One region of the Halioglobus sp. Uisw_031 genome, then DNA from elsewhere that is predicted to be linked to it. Evidence: predicted binding sites of a transcription regulator. Region 1 holds the regulator's gene; the other holds the start of a gene.
The links. Region 1 encodes LexA, which represses DNA repair genes until DNA is damaged. Its sites were predicted from a motif close to ACTGTNTNTANANACAGT; they were not measured.

Region 1 (7,492 bases):
AGGGCCCCCGCGAAATTCTGGCTTTCCCAGACTGGGAAACCCTCCCCTACGACAATTTTTCACCCCATCAGGACATCATCTCGGAGCGGCTTAACACACTTTACAGACTGCCTAACCTGACCGAAGGCATCATGATTGTGCCAGTGCCAACACTGATGCACCGACTGGCCCCAACAGAATATATCGCAGGTGCAAGTCTCGTACTGCAGGCTGGGCAAACGTTGGATGTCGCAACGTTTCGTCACAATCTCCAACGCAACGGCTATATCAACGTCGAAACCGTCTACGAGCATGGCGAATTCGCCTTACGCGGCTCGCTGCTAGATGTCTATCCAATGGGTACTGAGCTGCCATTTCGTATCGACCTACTGGATAACGAAATTGATTCGCTGCGCACCTTCGACCCCGAGACCCAACGCACCGTCGCCAAGGTGGACGGCATAAACCTCCTTCCCGCCCGCGAATACCCATTGGAACCATCGGCCGTTCGAAGGTTCCAGATGAATTGGTATGACAGTTTCGAGGTTGATCATGATCTGTGTCCTACCTATGTCGACGTCAGCGCGGGGCGCAGTCCAGGCGGATGCGAATACTACCTGCCACTTTTCTTTGAACAGTGCGCAACGCTGTTCGATTACTTCCCAGACAACACGGCAATCATCACCACCGGAGATCATCACGGCGCAGCACAACATTTTTGGCATGAGGTCAGTATTCGGTTCGAAGAATATGGCGTAGACCCGCGACGACCGCTGTTACCGCCAAAACGGTGCTTCGCCCCTGTTGAAGAACTGTATGAACAATTCAAGCGGTTTCCGGTACTGGAATTACGCCATAACCCGGACGCAAGCGTGCACCAGCAGACGGCTGTCCAACCACCTCCTAATCTGGCCAGCAACCATCACGGCGAGTCTCCTACGGACAATCTGGCAAGATTTCTTCAACACCATGCAGGTCCTGTATTACTGTGCGCTGAATCCGCAGGACGGCGAGAAGTGCTACTGGAGTCTCTGCGTGAGCTCCAGCTGGAACCGCCCGCCATAGATGACTGGCAGTGTTTCATTGACTCAGGCTTGAGCTTTGCTATTGCCACGGCCCCACTTGACCGTGGACTGTATTTTGGGCCCGACCACCCCACTCTGGTTTGTGAGGCGCAGTTATTTGGCAATCGCGTCGCGCAACGTCGGCGTCGCAAGAAAGGCGATGAGAGTGTTCAGGCCAACGCCTTTAAAGCGCTGAACGAGCTGCGTGAGGGTGTTGCTGTGGTGCATCTGGAACACGGTGTGGGCCGCTACGTAGGCTTGCAAAAATTATCAGTAGATGCGCAGGAGTTTGAATTTTTGGCACTGGAGTACGCTCAGGGTGCGCGCCTGTATGTTCCGGTCGCATCACTACACCTCATCAGCCGGTACTCTGGTTCCGACCCCGAAACGGCTCCTCTGCACAAATTGGGCTCTGACCAATGGGAAAAAGCACGTCGCAAAGCCAGTGAAAAGGCCAACGATATCGCGGCGCAGCTGCTCGAAGTCTATGCCCGTCGTGAAGCACGCGAGGGCTATATCTTTGAGTCGCAGGATCAGGCCTATGCACTGTTCTGCGCCGCCTTCCCCTTTGAGGAAACCCCGGACCAAGAAGCGACTATTCGCGCTGTTCTTGAAGACATGTACAGCCCTCGAGTCATGGACCGACTCGTTTGCGGTGATGTCGGTTTTGGTAAAACCGAAGTCGCATTGCGCGCAGCGTTCGTCGCAACCAGCAACCAAAAACAGGTCGCCATATTGGTTCCGACTACGCTATTAGCGCAGCAGCACTACAATACGTTTAGTGACCGCTTTGCCGACTGGCCCATAACGGTAGAGGTGGTATCCCGCTTTAAATCTGCCAAACAACTGACCGAGGTCATGCGCAGAGCAACCTCCGGCGGCGTCGATATTTTAATAGGCACGCATAAGTTGCTGCAGAATGATTTTCGCTTCAACGATCTAGGACTTCTCATTATCGATGAGGAGCACCGATTCGGCGTAAAGCAGAAGGAAGTCATCAAGGCTCTGCGCTCAGAAGTCGACATCCTGACGCTGACCGCAACACCAATCCCGCGAACACTGAACATGGCGCTGGGTGGCATGCGTGATTTGTCTATCATCGCCACTCCACCAGCCCGGCGGCTGTCTATCAAAACATTTGTGCGCGAGCACAATATCGCACTGATCAAAGAAGCGGTGCTGCGTGAAACACTGCGCGGCGGCCAGGTCTACTACCTGCACAACGAGGTAAAAACGATAGAGGAGACCGCACGCAAACTGCGCGAGCTACTGCCGGACATCAATATTGCTGTCGCTCACGGACAAATGCCCGAAACCCAACTGGAGCAGACGATGTCGAGTTTTTACCACCGACACCACCACGTCCTCCTGTGCACCACAATCATTGAAACGGGCATTGATATCCCCAATGCCAACACCATTATTATTGACCGTGCTGACAAGTTGGGCCTGGCACAGTTGCACCAGTTACGCGGACGGGTTGGACGATCTCACCACCAAGCCTATGCCTACCTTCTCACTCCCCCGCGCTCCGCGATCAGCAAAGATGCAGGTAAGCGACTGGAGGCCATTGAGGCCGCCGGTGACTTAGGATCAGGCTACTTGCTGGCCACTCAGGATCTTGAAATCCGTGGCGCCGGAGAATTGCTTGGCGATGAGCAGAGCGGTCAAATCCATAGCGTCGGCTTCTCCATGTATATGGATATGTTACAAAGAGCCGTTGCATCACTGAAGCGCGGGGAGATACCCAATGTTGATGCACCGCTGGACCAGGGCACAGAAGTAAACCTGCACGCACCAGCGTTGATCCCCGATGACTACTTGCCAGACGTCAACGGACGGCTCATTTTATACAAACGAATCGCCGCCGCTGCCAGTGATTCCGAGTTGCGGAGCTTGCAGGTCGAAATGATTGACCGATTCGGCCTGTTGCCACTGCCCGTGAATAACCTATTTCAGGTATCCCGATTGCGCCTCAAAGCTCAAGATCTGGGGATCCGTACTATTGAAGCAGGACCTGAGGGTGGTAGTATCGATTTCAAAGTGACAACGCCTGTGGATCCTATGAGCCTGGTCAAGTTGGTCCAATCAGACCCCCGCTCTTTCAAGCTGGCAGGAGCCACGAGGCTGCGTTTCGAGCAACGTTTACCTGACATCGATGAGCGGCAACGGTACCTTGAGCAGCTAATGGACACTTTTATCACAGAACCCAATAAGAGCACCGATGATGCCTGACCGACTACTCGCGCAATTTGCCCTGCCCTTCGTCTGTGCGGCATTGCTATTCCCGCTGTCCACCGAGGCCAAGACAGATACGTGGTATCAGGTTGAGCTGATAGTGTTTAGTCATCCTGCGGGGAACGACGCTGAGCAATGGGACGCGACACCAAACCTTGCATACCCCAGCGCATCACGCTTGCTGGCAGATGAAGTCAGCACGCCAGTAGTCATATCTCAGTCCGAGCAAGCGACACCAACAGCCCCAGTGCAACCGGCGGCGTTCACCCTCCTCCCCTCTAGCCAACAAGCGCTGCGCAACAAAGCCGCCGCGATACAGCGCAGTAGCCGCTATCAAATACTCTTTCACGAGGCTTGGAATCAGCAGATGACCGATCAGGCCAACGCAAGACCCATTGTACTGGATCGATCAGGGGATGGAGGAGCATGGCCTGAGTTGCAAGGAACGATCAAGCTCTACGTCGCTCGCTACCTCTACCTCGAAACTAACCTGTGGCTCAACACCCGGGGCGAATACCTGCCGGGCTCTTGGCGTATGCCAGCGCCCCCAATAGGGCCCTCTTCCCTCATTTTTGAGGCGCCGGAGCCAGAGCTGGAGCCAGAGCCAGAGCTGGAGCCAGAGCCAGAGCTGGAGCTGGAGTTGGAGCCAGAGCAGCCCCAGCGTGAGACCATCACCGCAGATCCGGCAATCGATCTTGAGTTTCAGCGGGTACCCTCAACCCTCATCACGATCACCGAGAGCGCAGAAACACTTGAGCCAATCTACCCCTTCCGCCATGCCGTTCGGTTATATCAGACACGCCGCATGCGCAGTGGCGAAGTGCACTACATCGATCATCCCATGCTCGGCGTTATCGTGAAAATAACGCCACTGCCTGATCCGAGGTCGCAGGCTAAGCCGCAAGCCAAGTCAGAGTAGCCCAATACATCAATGACGCGAAGAGACTCAACGATTTCGCAGTAGTTGGTTTAGTAGCTGCCTGACAACGGCAGCCTCTCGCAGCAGAATGTCTTGCATCATGGCCAAGGTGAGAGGCAAATCGCCAAGGCCGGCGGCAGGATTCACCACCATGCACACCGAGGCATACGGAAGCCCGAGTTCGCATGCCAAAGCAGCTTCGGGCATGCCTGTCATGCCAACCACATCACATCCATCGCGCGCCATACGCTGCACCTCCGCCGACGTTTCAAGACGTGGCCCCTGAGTGGCGCCATAAACACCTGAGGCTTCATGGGGGATATTGGCAGAATCCGCGGCGGCCAGCAGCTCCATGCGCAACCCTCGCTCATAGGGCTCGGTAAAGTCGATATGCATCAACTTATCCTCTTGTCCCTCGTCGAACGTATGTTCACGCCCCCAGGTGTAATCAATGACCTGATGCGGGATCACTAAGCGTCCGGGTCGCATCGATTCTGTAATACCGCCCACCGCGTTTATGGCGACCACCGCGCCAACCTCCATGGACTTAAGCGCCCACAGATTGGCACGGTAGTTAATTCGATGGGGTGGAATCGCTCCGGGGCTGCCGTGACGCTGCAGGAAAAACAACGAGTGCTCCCCCAACCGCCCTTCCTGTATCGGCCTGGAGGGCTCTCCGTAGGGTGTTTGTACACAGTGCTCCTTGAGCACTTCCAGACCCTCTAGGTCATCGATTCCGGTCCCTCCGATAATGGCAAGCGGCCTCATGCTGTGTGCGCCTGCGTTGTGTTTTCCACGCACACAACACAAGGCAGAAATTCGCGATCTGCACTGCTATGGCAAAAATGGGTCAGCATACTCAATGTCTCTTCCTCTCTGTGCCCGCCGCTAGCGCAGGCGGAGCTGTCTAAATCAAGGTTATCTCGCTCTGGTCGATAAAAATTATACGGCTTTTCAAACGGATAACGTCTATCTGCACCACACAGCGAGCCACTAGCGCACTACAACGACCAGCGCAGTGAATTCAATTGAACCTGATACCCTGTGTGGTGTCGAGGATAACTGAGAGCGCTTCGAAAATCGCATGCCATATCCACTCTGACGCATAATCTAGGCGCTTGAGGCGCTATTGTCTTTCCCCGCTAATACTGTATATAATCACAGCACCTGTATAAAACCACATAGGGTGCTTGCAATGGAAAAACTGACGCAACGGCAGCAACAGGTGCTGGATATTGTACGCCATCACATTGAAGACACGGGTTATCCTCCTACCCGAGCCGACATCGCGCGCACACTCGGATTTAAGTCAGCCAACGCAGCTGAAGAGCATCTCAAGGCTCTAGCACGTAAGGGGGCGATTGAAATGATCGCAGGTGCTTCACGTGGCATCCGATTACCCGAGAGCGCAGGCATCCCGATCGTAGGGCGAGTTGCCGCGGGGCATCCCATATTGGCGCAGGAGCACGTAGAAGACTACTGCTCTTTGCCTTCAAATTTTTTCAAACCACATGCAGACTTTTTCCTGACGGTACAGGGAGACAGTATGATTGACGTCGGAATTCTCGACGGAGATCTACTTGCGGTGCATAGCACCCCAGTTGCAAAAAATGGCGACATTGTTGTGGCGCGCATAGATGACGAGGTCACTGTAAAACGCCTCCAGCTCACTAACAAAAAGCATCTGCTGCAATTGCTGCCGGAAAACCGTGACTATCAGGCGATAAGTGTAGATCTGCGGGAACAGGCCTTCAGTATCGAAGGCCTCAGTGTCGGTGTATTGCGTCGTGGAAATTAACGCTTAGTGCAGTATTCGCGGCGAGTCCTGCGCCGTCTCCAGTTCGTCATTTCCAGATTCAGAAATGGCCGCAGCCGCTTGAATACCCGCCTGAATCATCACTCTGGCAACTTCAAGACCGTTGTCCATGATGTAGGCACGCGCTTCGTCAGAAAACTGGATTGTTAATAACGGCTCTGACTCATCATCAGCACGCTGCACGACAATTTCTCCATCTCCACGATCGACTATTTCAAGCAGTGATGCTGGCATTCAACAAACCTCAATCCGTTAGCGTCGGCTGCTATTCTAACAGCAGCCGAGCAGAACTGCCTCCACAATTTCTCGTTTGTTAGAGACCCCTGCGCGCATTCAGGTCTTTTTTGCTGCGCGTTTCGGGCCTGTCGGAGCCGCTTCCTCAAGCCACTTACCCTTCTGATACAGCGCCTTCCAACCCGTTGGCTTGCCGCCGCTCTCAGTCATCACATACTGCTCCTTAGATTTTCGGCTAAACCGTACCTGAGCCGGATTTCCCTCTTTGTCTGCGGTTGGCGCACTAAAAAGAAAGGTGTACTTGGGATCAATTTCAGACTGATGCGCCAGCAACTCAGTCACCAGCGGGGCTCGCGTTTCCCGATTGCGAGGGAATTGGCTGGCGGCCAAAAATAGGCCTGCCGCACCGTCGCGCAAGATGTAGTGGTCCTCGACTTTTTGGCACTCCAGTTCCGGCATCGGTACTGGGTCCATCTTGGGCGGTGCTGCCTCCCCACTGCGCAGAAGCTTGCGTGTATTCTTACACGTTTCCGCCATGCACCCAAAGTACTTGCCAAAGCGACCGTTTTTAAGTTGCATTTGCGAGTCACACTTATCGCAGTCCAGAATCGGGCCCTCGTAGCCCTTTATTTTGAACTTACCCTCCTCTACCTCAAAACCAGAGCAGTCAGGATTATTGCCGCACACATGCAACTTGCGGCCCTCGTCGATAAGATAGCTGTCCATCGCGGTATTACACAACGAGCACCTGTGCTTGGCACGCAGCAGTCTCGACTCCGCCTCTTCATCAGCATCCTCCATGATCGCTTCATCACCTGCGGTCAGGTTGAGTGTGTTCTTGCAACGCTCTTTAGGTGGCAGTGCATACCCGGAGCAGCCAAGAAATACGCCAGTACTCGCAGTGCGCACCTGCATCGGACGACTGCATGTGCTGCACTCGATATCCGTCATAGTCGGCTCATTGAGCTGCATGCCGGCGGGTTCATCCTCCCCCGCTTTCTCCAACAGGCCACTAAATTCAGCGTAGAAACTGTCTAGGAGGGCGTGCCACTCTAGTTTGCCCTGAGCAACTTCGTCGAGCCTCTCTTCCATGGAGGCGGTGAATCCATAGTCCAATAATTCGGTAAAGCTGGCTTGCAAACGTTGGGTGACGATATCGCCCATTTTTTCAGCATAGAAGCGCTTATTGTCCAGTCTCACGTAACCCCGATCCTGGATCGTGGAAATAATGGATGCATAAGT
Region 2 (7,492 bases), 1.0 Mb from region 1:
TTGGAGCCTATTTTTACAATCGGGGTTTGTATGACGCCCAAGGTATTTTGGCAAGCCGCATGGAAAATATCGCTGAAGCAATTTATGAAATTGAAAAGCCGACACAGTTTATCAAGTAGCATTGCACCGGCTCAGCGGGCTGAGGAAGCGGTGTCTGCGTTGCACGAACCTGGCGCTCAATGCATCAATTAGAGGATTTTTTATGAGTTTGCGGCGTGGCGTTCTGGCACTGTTATTGTTGGTTGTTCTGTCCTCGGCATTGTTCCTAGTTTATGCCCTGAATATTTACACAGCGGTACCGGTAGAGCCTGAGTGGGCAGTGTTAGGTGCCGATCCTATACCGGAGGATGCGGTGACGGTGCGCTTTAGCGGCACAGCGACCTTGTTGTTTAGTGACGGCGAGACACAATGGATGACGGATGGGTGGTTTAGTCGCCCTGGTCCCCTGCGTTTGTTATTGGGAAAAATTGCGCCGGATCTGTCGAACATAGAGCGGGGTCTGGCGGACAATCATGTTGTTGAATTGGCGGCGGTGTTGCCGGTGCACTCTCATTATGATCACGCTATGGATGCGCCAGAGGTTGCCAGGCGCACTGGCGCGTTATTACTTGGTTCGGAGTCCACGGCCAATATTGGCCGTGGATGGGGGCTGCCCGAGTCGCAGATACAGGTGCTGGTAGACCGCGAACCTGTGCAGTTGGGGAAGTTTGTGATTACGCCGATTGAATCCCGACATTTTGAGTTTCCCGACCCAGCGATTCGCGAGCGTGCGCTGGGAAACCCAGAGCTTACCGTGCCTTTGGTGCCACCGGTGCGCGTGTTTGATTACCGCGTGGGTACCGCGTGGGTCCTGCATGTCAGTCACCCCAAGGGAAGTTGGTTAATAGTGGGTAGTGCGGGTTATGTGGAGGGCGCATTGCAGGGTCTGGACGCTGATATTGTCTTTCTCGGCGTCGGTGGTTTGGGGTCGCAAACAGCCGATTACCGCGAGACGTTCTGGCGCGAGACAGTGGATGCCACCGCACCCACGCATATTATCCCTATTCATTTTGACAGTCTCACAGGGCCGGCGGAAGGCCCGTTTAGGGGGCCGGTCCAGGCAGTGACTTTCATTTCCGGGGGGCAGGAAGATACTCGGTTATTTCTGCATGATAAGGCAGCCGACAATCCTGAATTACACTTTAGTACGCTGCCTCGTTTTGAGGAGGTGGTGTTGTTCGAGTGATCGCATGATGCTGGGCGTTCGCTGTCAGACAAAAGCCCCGTGGACATACCATTGCTGGGTCAGGCGGTCACGAAACACCCAGTAGCGTTGGCCGCCCTTATCTGCCGCGATGTAATAATCCCTACTCACCGGCTCTTGCCACCAGTTGTCCTCAATCCGTTCTGGTCCACATACCATGCTTAGGGCGCCGTTCCAGTACAGATTTTTGCCGTGTTGGCGTAGTTCTTTGGGTTGTGGCATCAACCAGAAGGGGCGCTGGGCGCAGTGTGGACTTGGGCTATGTTCATTCCCAGGATGGTCGTTGCTGACCAGCATCGCAAACTCTGGCAGGTGCTCGTCCCGACAACCGAGCTTTTTAACGGCCTGTAATCCCAGTCGGTTGCGCAGCCGGTCTAGCAGGGCAGCCAGAGGTTCACGCTGGTTGTGGGGGTTGAACAGATCGATACTTTCCTGCTGGCCGGGTTGCAGTTGCGGACACGCCAGGGCTAGGCCTTCTACGCTGTTGGTCAGATTCAGTTGTTCAAAGCGAAGACAGGTGAGCTGGTGCCAGTTTTTCCAGTCACTGTGGCTGCTGGCACTGCGCACACAGATATTCTGTAGTTTTTTATCACTGCTGATTAGCTGCCAGTTAATTTCACTGGTCTGCAGTTGGGTGTTGCGCAGAAAATAACACAATGACTGCAGCAGTTGTTGCACGGCGGGGGTTAGCTCATGGTTGGTTTTTACCTCGTAGCCAAACCAATATTCATCTTTGAAGCTCGAGGGGGGGCAGTAGTCTGTCTGCAGGTCTTCTCGCTGGCCCATAAGCTGTTGTAGAAAATGGGTAAACGCTTTGCCACAGCGCCGGCCCAGTGCCGCAGGTGGCAGCGCGAGCACATCACCCACTGTGTGCAGGCCTGCCCGGCGTAGAGAGTTCACGGTAGCAGTGAATTCTTTCAGGAGATTCAGGGGCAGGGGGCTCAGCCGTTGTTCCAGTGGTTGCTGTATCGCCATGGCCGTGACTCTGGGAGCAAAGGACAGTAGCCAGGCGGCTTTGGGCGTCGGCGCCAGTCCGTGATGTGCGCAATAGCCGCGGCTGCTGATGCCCATGGCCACTTCTGCTAGCAGAGCATCCAGCCCTTGGTACAGACTTAGGCAGCCCTCGATTTCCAGCTGCAGACAGTCGAATTGCCAGGTGTAAAGGGTAGGAGTGATGCTATAAGCCCAGCAGCACAGTTGCTGCAGGCAGCGTTGTTCCGCCTGCTTGTCTCGTTCCAGCAAGCGGATCGGCTCTTCGCCTGCGAGTGCCCGTACCGTCGCGGCACCCATGCCCTGACGTATTCCTAGGGCGGCGGCACAGTCATTGATACGAATCACGCGCTGTGCGGCCATGACTGCCACGGGCTGTTGTTCACAGTGGCTCAGGCATTGCAGAGGTAGCTGGTCAAAGCGCAGGCACAGCCAAAGGCTCACAATTTTTTCCCTCGAGTAGTGGCCTGTAAACGGCAAAGACAACATTTTTATGATAGCAATAATACTGTATATACATACAGTATTATTGCTATCTATTTCTCTGCCGGCAGCGATAAAGCACCACTTTTGTGGTGTCTGGGCCACATTCTGTACCCTTAATTGTTACCTTAGGTGACAAATTGGTGCACGAATTAGAACTTTGGATCACTGCTTTAGATCACTATTTATGTACAATATTTAATGAATAATATGCAGAATCGAGGTTGTGATTGATCTGCGATGGGTAGATAGTAGTAACATATTCTTTGAGTTATGTTACTTAAAGTTACATGCGGGAGATCTACTGATGAAAGTTTTATTAATGACTGTCCTGATCTGTCTGGCATTCAATGCCTCTGCTGACTGTCCTGTTAAGAGGCCGGGCGAGTTGCCCGTGTTGCCTGATGGCGCAGTCGCCAGTGATGAAGTAATGTACAGGGGGCAGTTGGCGGCAGAAAAGTACCTGCTGCATGCGGAGGCCTACATAGGATGTGACGTAATGGGCCCTCAGCAACACCTAATTTTGGTCGCAAAAGTCGAAGACTTTTCTCGAGTTTACAATGATGAAGTCATTGAATTCCAGGTTCGCTCCAATCTCCTTGCAGAGAAATAGGACTCGTACTCTCCAGCAGGTAAGTGAAGATGAGTGTGATTAGGAAACCTACAACCTCTATGGCGGGCGGATAAACAAGCGTGCATGGGCAATTAAGTCGCCGCAGGCTACACGCCCATTGCAGGACTGTGTTGGCTATTAGCTGTCCAGACCGGTAATTCCCATAGTTGTGGTTGCAGTAGCTCATCTTTTGCGGGAGATAGATCCACGTCGATGGACTGGTTGCCGCCACGTTGCTTGAGTATGTGTACTTTGCGGTACTCGCGCATCTGCATGCGCAGGCTGGAGGGAGCGCTGTTGTGGTGTGCCTGGTTGGGGCGAAACAGTACGGCCAGGCTATTCCCATTGGCGGCCGCCAATTGTAGTTTGCGCAATTCGCTGTAGCTGTAGTCTTGTGCGCCCAGCCAGCTGAATACTGCGCTGCAGGTGGTACTGCGCAGAGCTTGTTCGGTCGCCCATAAACGCTCCTGACGATTTTTAGGATGGACCATCAAAATCTGTTGGGTGTCGATACCTCGAGCGGCCAAAAGTGGGGCATAGGGTGTATAGGGTGGAGCGATAAATACTTGCCAGCGGCCCTGGTCACTAAGGCGCTCCATGGCGGGCAGGAACAGGCCCATGGCGCCCAGCCCACAGCCGTCGCTTAGCAACTCAATGGTACCGTCCAGAGGCCAGCCGCCCTGCTGCAATTGTGCATCCAGTGCTGCATGGCCAGAGGAAAGGCTCGAAGAGCCGTTGCAATCGCTATTCGCTGAAATACTCTGACCCTGAAAGTGGGGGGGGCGCCCACGCCAAGTGTCGTTGCGATTGATAATCTGTTCCAGCATCTCATTCATAGCCTGCACCTCGGGGTTGTCTGTCTATAAAACTGTATATACATACAGTAGTATTGAAAAAGACAGAATGCAAGCTATGAATGACGGGGTTGGGAGCTGTCGAATTCTATAATAGGCCAGAAAACAAGCGAGTACTTAATTAGCCCGGCATAGCGTGATGACCAGACGTGAGAGATTATCCCAGGGTTTGCCGTCAGCAAAACCTTTGATACTGCCGTCCGCTCGAGCGGCCTGCTCCAGCAGCAAAGATAACGAGTGCGTGTTGTGGCGCGTTAGCGCGGCCTGCATCAAGGGCATGCGATTTTGCCATACGCGCCGAGAGCTGAGCGCCTGCTGTGTACTTTGACCGCTGTCGCAATCCAGTTGTGCTTCGTAAAGAGTCCGAATCTCCCGGACTAAGGCCCACAATACCACTGGGGGCTCCGTACCTGCTGCGCGAAGTCCATACAGCATGCGCAAGCTGACGCTGGCGTTGCCTTTCAGGGCGTTATCGGCCATGTCGAACAGGTTGTAGCGGGCATTGTCGGATACCGCTTCGGTGACCGTTTGCATCGTAATTTTAGAATCTGCTGCCAACAGTTTCAGTTTTTCAACTTCCTGCACCGCGGCCAACAGGTTGCCCTCCATCCGCTCACACAGCAACCGCAGGGCATCGTCATCGATACTCATGCCAGCGTTGCGGACTCTTTGTTGCAGCCAGCGGGGCAGATTCTTGGCATCCACCGGCCACACCTGGACAGTGACACCCGCCTTGTCGAGGGCCTTATACCACTTGCTATTGGTCGATTGTTTGTCAATTTTTCCCGACACAATCAGCAGTACATCGTCGCCGCTGGCGATGTCTAGATATTCGCACAGGGCTTTGCTGCCTTCCGCTCCTGGCTTGCCACTGGGTAGACGCAGCTCAATCAGCTTGCGATCGGCAAACAGTGACATGTTAGAAGCGCTATGCAGGATATCCTGCCAGTTGAAATTAGAGACGCCCCCTTCGATAATCTCACGTTCGTTACAATTCTCTGCTCGTGCTTTCTGGCGAATTTGGTCACAGCACTCCTGCAATAACAGGGGCTCATCGCCACTCACCAGATAGACAGGAAGAAGTTTTTGCTGCAGATGGTCGGCCAGTTTCTCGGGGTATAGGCGCATGACTGACTATTGCGCCGGGACAGAGGCTGGTGTTGTCGTTGGAAGTGAAGCGGGTGTCGAGTACTGGAAACTGGCAGCGTAAAAACTAATACGCCGCATGATCTGTGCGGCCAGTTCAGTGCTCATTTCGCCCTGGATCAGCCGAACTTCCGCGGCCTTGCCGACCACATTACGCGGGTTATTTTCCATTTGCTTAACCACCAGCACAGTGGTTAGCGGCATAATTTCCTCGTTGCGGGCATCGACTATCCTAAATTTCGAGCTCATGGTGAGTTCGAGTTCGGCGACTCGGGCCTCGGAGTTGAGAGAAAGATTGCGTTGTTTAAAGAGCTCTGGACTCAGCACCAGCCTGAAAGTGGCATTTTCACGATCGGTCCACTGCACATCATTGGCGGCAAGCTGTGACACCACGTCCCGGCTGAAGTCACTGTTTGGGCTGTTAGTGACCAGATACATACTCTTCCATGCTTCCGGTATGGCCATGCTGCCCAGACCACGCAGTTGGAATCCGCAGGCAGCAAGTAGACAGGTCATGACAAAAATTAAGCTGTATTGGCTAAGGCGACTGTCCATGGTGAGTCTCATCGTCAGGGGTTAGTTGGCCACGATATTAATGAGTTTGCCCGGCACTACAATAACTTTACGCACGGTGAGTTCTTCCAAAAAACGCCCCACGTTCTGCTGCGAACGTGCCAGCGATTCTACGGTATCCTTATCGGCATCGACGGGGACTTCTATTCTCGCGCGTACTTTGCCGTTCACCTGAACGACTATTTCGATGCTGTCGCGGGGAAGAGCGCCTTCGTCAACACGGGGCCAAGGGGCATTGAGAATATCACCCTTGCCACCGAGGATCGGCCACAGTGCGTGACACACATGGGGCACAATGGGATTGAGCATCAACACGATAGCGTGGAGAGCCTCGTCAATTATGCTACGACTGGATTCATCGTTGTCCAGTTTGCCCAGTTCGTTGCACAGCTCCATGATCGCGGCGATGGCCGTATTAAATGTCTGACGGCGACCATAATCGTCACTCACCTTGGCAATGGTTTCATGCGTTTTGCGGCGGGTATTTTTTTGTTGATCGTTCAGGGCGGCTATGTCCAGCGCCAAGACAGGACCGGATGCAGTGTGTATAGCCGCCATTTTCCAAAGTCGTTTGAGGAATCGGTTGGCACCCTCCACACCTGAGTCTGACCACTCCAGAGATTGCTCTGGAGGCGCCGCGAACATGCTGAACAGGCGCACAGTGTCGGCACCGTAGCGATCAATCAACGACTGCGGGTCGACGGTGTTGCCCTTGGATTTGGACATTTTGACGCCGTCTTTCAGTACCATTCCTTGAGTCAGCAAACGGATGAATGGCTCATCAGAATTCACCAGCCCCTCGTCCCGCATCAGCTTGTGGAAAAAGCGCGAGTACAGCAGATGGAGGATAGCGTGTTCGATACCACCCACATACTGGTCTACCGGGGCCCAATAATCCGCCTCGGCATCCAGCATAGTTTGGTTATTATTGGCGCAAGCGTAGCGTGCATAGTACCAAGAGGATTCCATGAAAGTATCGAAGGTGTCGGTTTCTCGGATGGCATCTTTGCCGCAACGAGGACAATGGGTTTGGTAAAATTCAGGCATCTGTTTGAGGGGAGAGCCCTCTCCCACAAATTTGATGTCGGTGGGCAGGACGACCGGCAAGTCCTCGGCAGGGACAGCAACCGCACCGCAGCTGTCACAGTTAATAATGGGAATGGGTGCGCCCCAATAGCGCTGGCGTGAGACGCCCCAGTCCCGCAGGCGAAAGTTTACAGAACGCTTTCCCTTGCCCTCAGCCTCAAGGCGATCGGCGATAGTCGAAAAGGCCTGCTGGAAATCCAGACCGTCGAATTCGCCTGAATTGACCAGCACCCCCTTTTCAGTAAACGCGCCAAGGCTAAGATCACACGCTTGATCGTTGGCAGGGGAGATGACCTGCGCGATGGGTAGGTCGTAGCGTGTCGCAAACTCCCAGTCGCGCTGATCGTGACCGGGCACTGACATGACGGCACCCGAGCCATAACTCATGAGTACGAAATTGGCGGCCCAAACAGGCAGCTCTTTGCCGGTTATGGGGTGGGTGGCCATTAGACCGGTCGCCATGCCCACCTTTTCCATGGTAGCCATGTCGGCTTCGGCGACCTT

Region 2: the regulator LexA is predicted to act here: its motif matches at 2,741-2,758, upstream of ABXT62_RS02950 (Y-family DNA polymerase).

What each region holds. Positions count from the first base shown of each region.
Region 1 is NZ_CP159826.1:1,662,302-1,669,793, reverse strand. Features, by position in the region: gene mfd (transcription-repair coupling factor) at 1-3,278, shown strand, start outside; gene ABXT62_RS07605 (CsiV family protein) at 3,268-4,200, shown strand; gene ABXT62_RS07600 (S-methyl-5'-thioinosine phosphorylase) at 4,228-4,968, opposite strand; gene lexA (transcriptional repressor LexA) at 5,396-5,998, shown strand; gene ABXT62_RS07590 (hypothetical protein) at 6,002-6,250, opposite strand; gene topA (type I DNA topoisomerase) at 6,350-7,492, opposite strand, start outside.
Region 2 is NZ_CP159826.1:648,860-656,351, forward strand. Features, by position in the region: gene ABXT62_RS02940 (DUF2164 domain-containing protein) at 1-119, shown strand, start outside; gene ABXT62_RS02945 (MBL fold metallo-hydrolase) at 203-1,225, shown strand; gene ABXT62_RS02950 (Y-family DNA polymerase) at 1,250-2,677, opposite strand; gene ABXT62_RS02955 (hypothetical protein) at 3,024-3,329, shown strand; gene imuA (translesion DNA synthesis-associated protein ImuA) at 3,437-4,165, opposite strand; gene holA (DNA polymerase III subunit delta) at 4,301-5,311, opposite strand; gene lptE (LPS assembly lipoprotein LptE) at 5,318-5,884, opposite strand; gene leuS (leucine--tRNA ligase) at 5,906-7,492, opposite strand, start outside.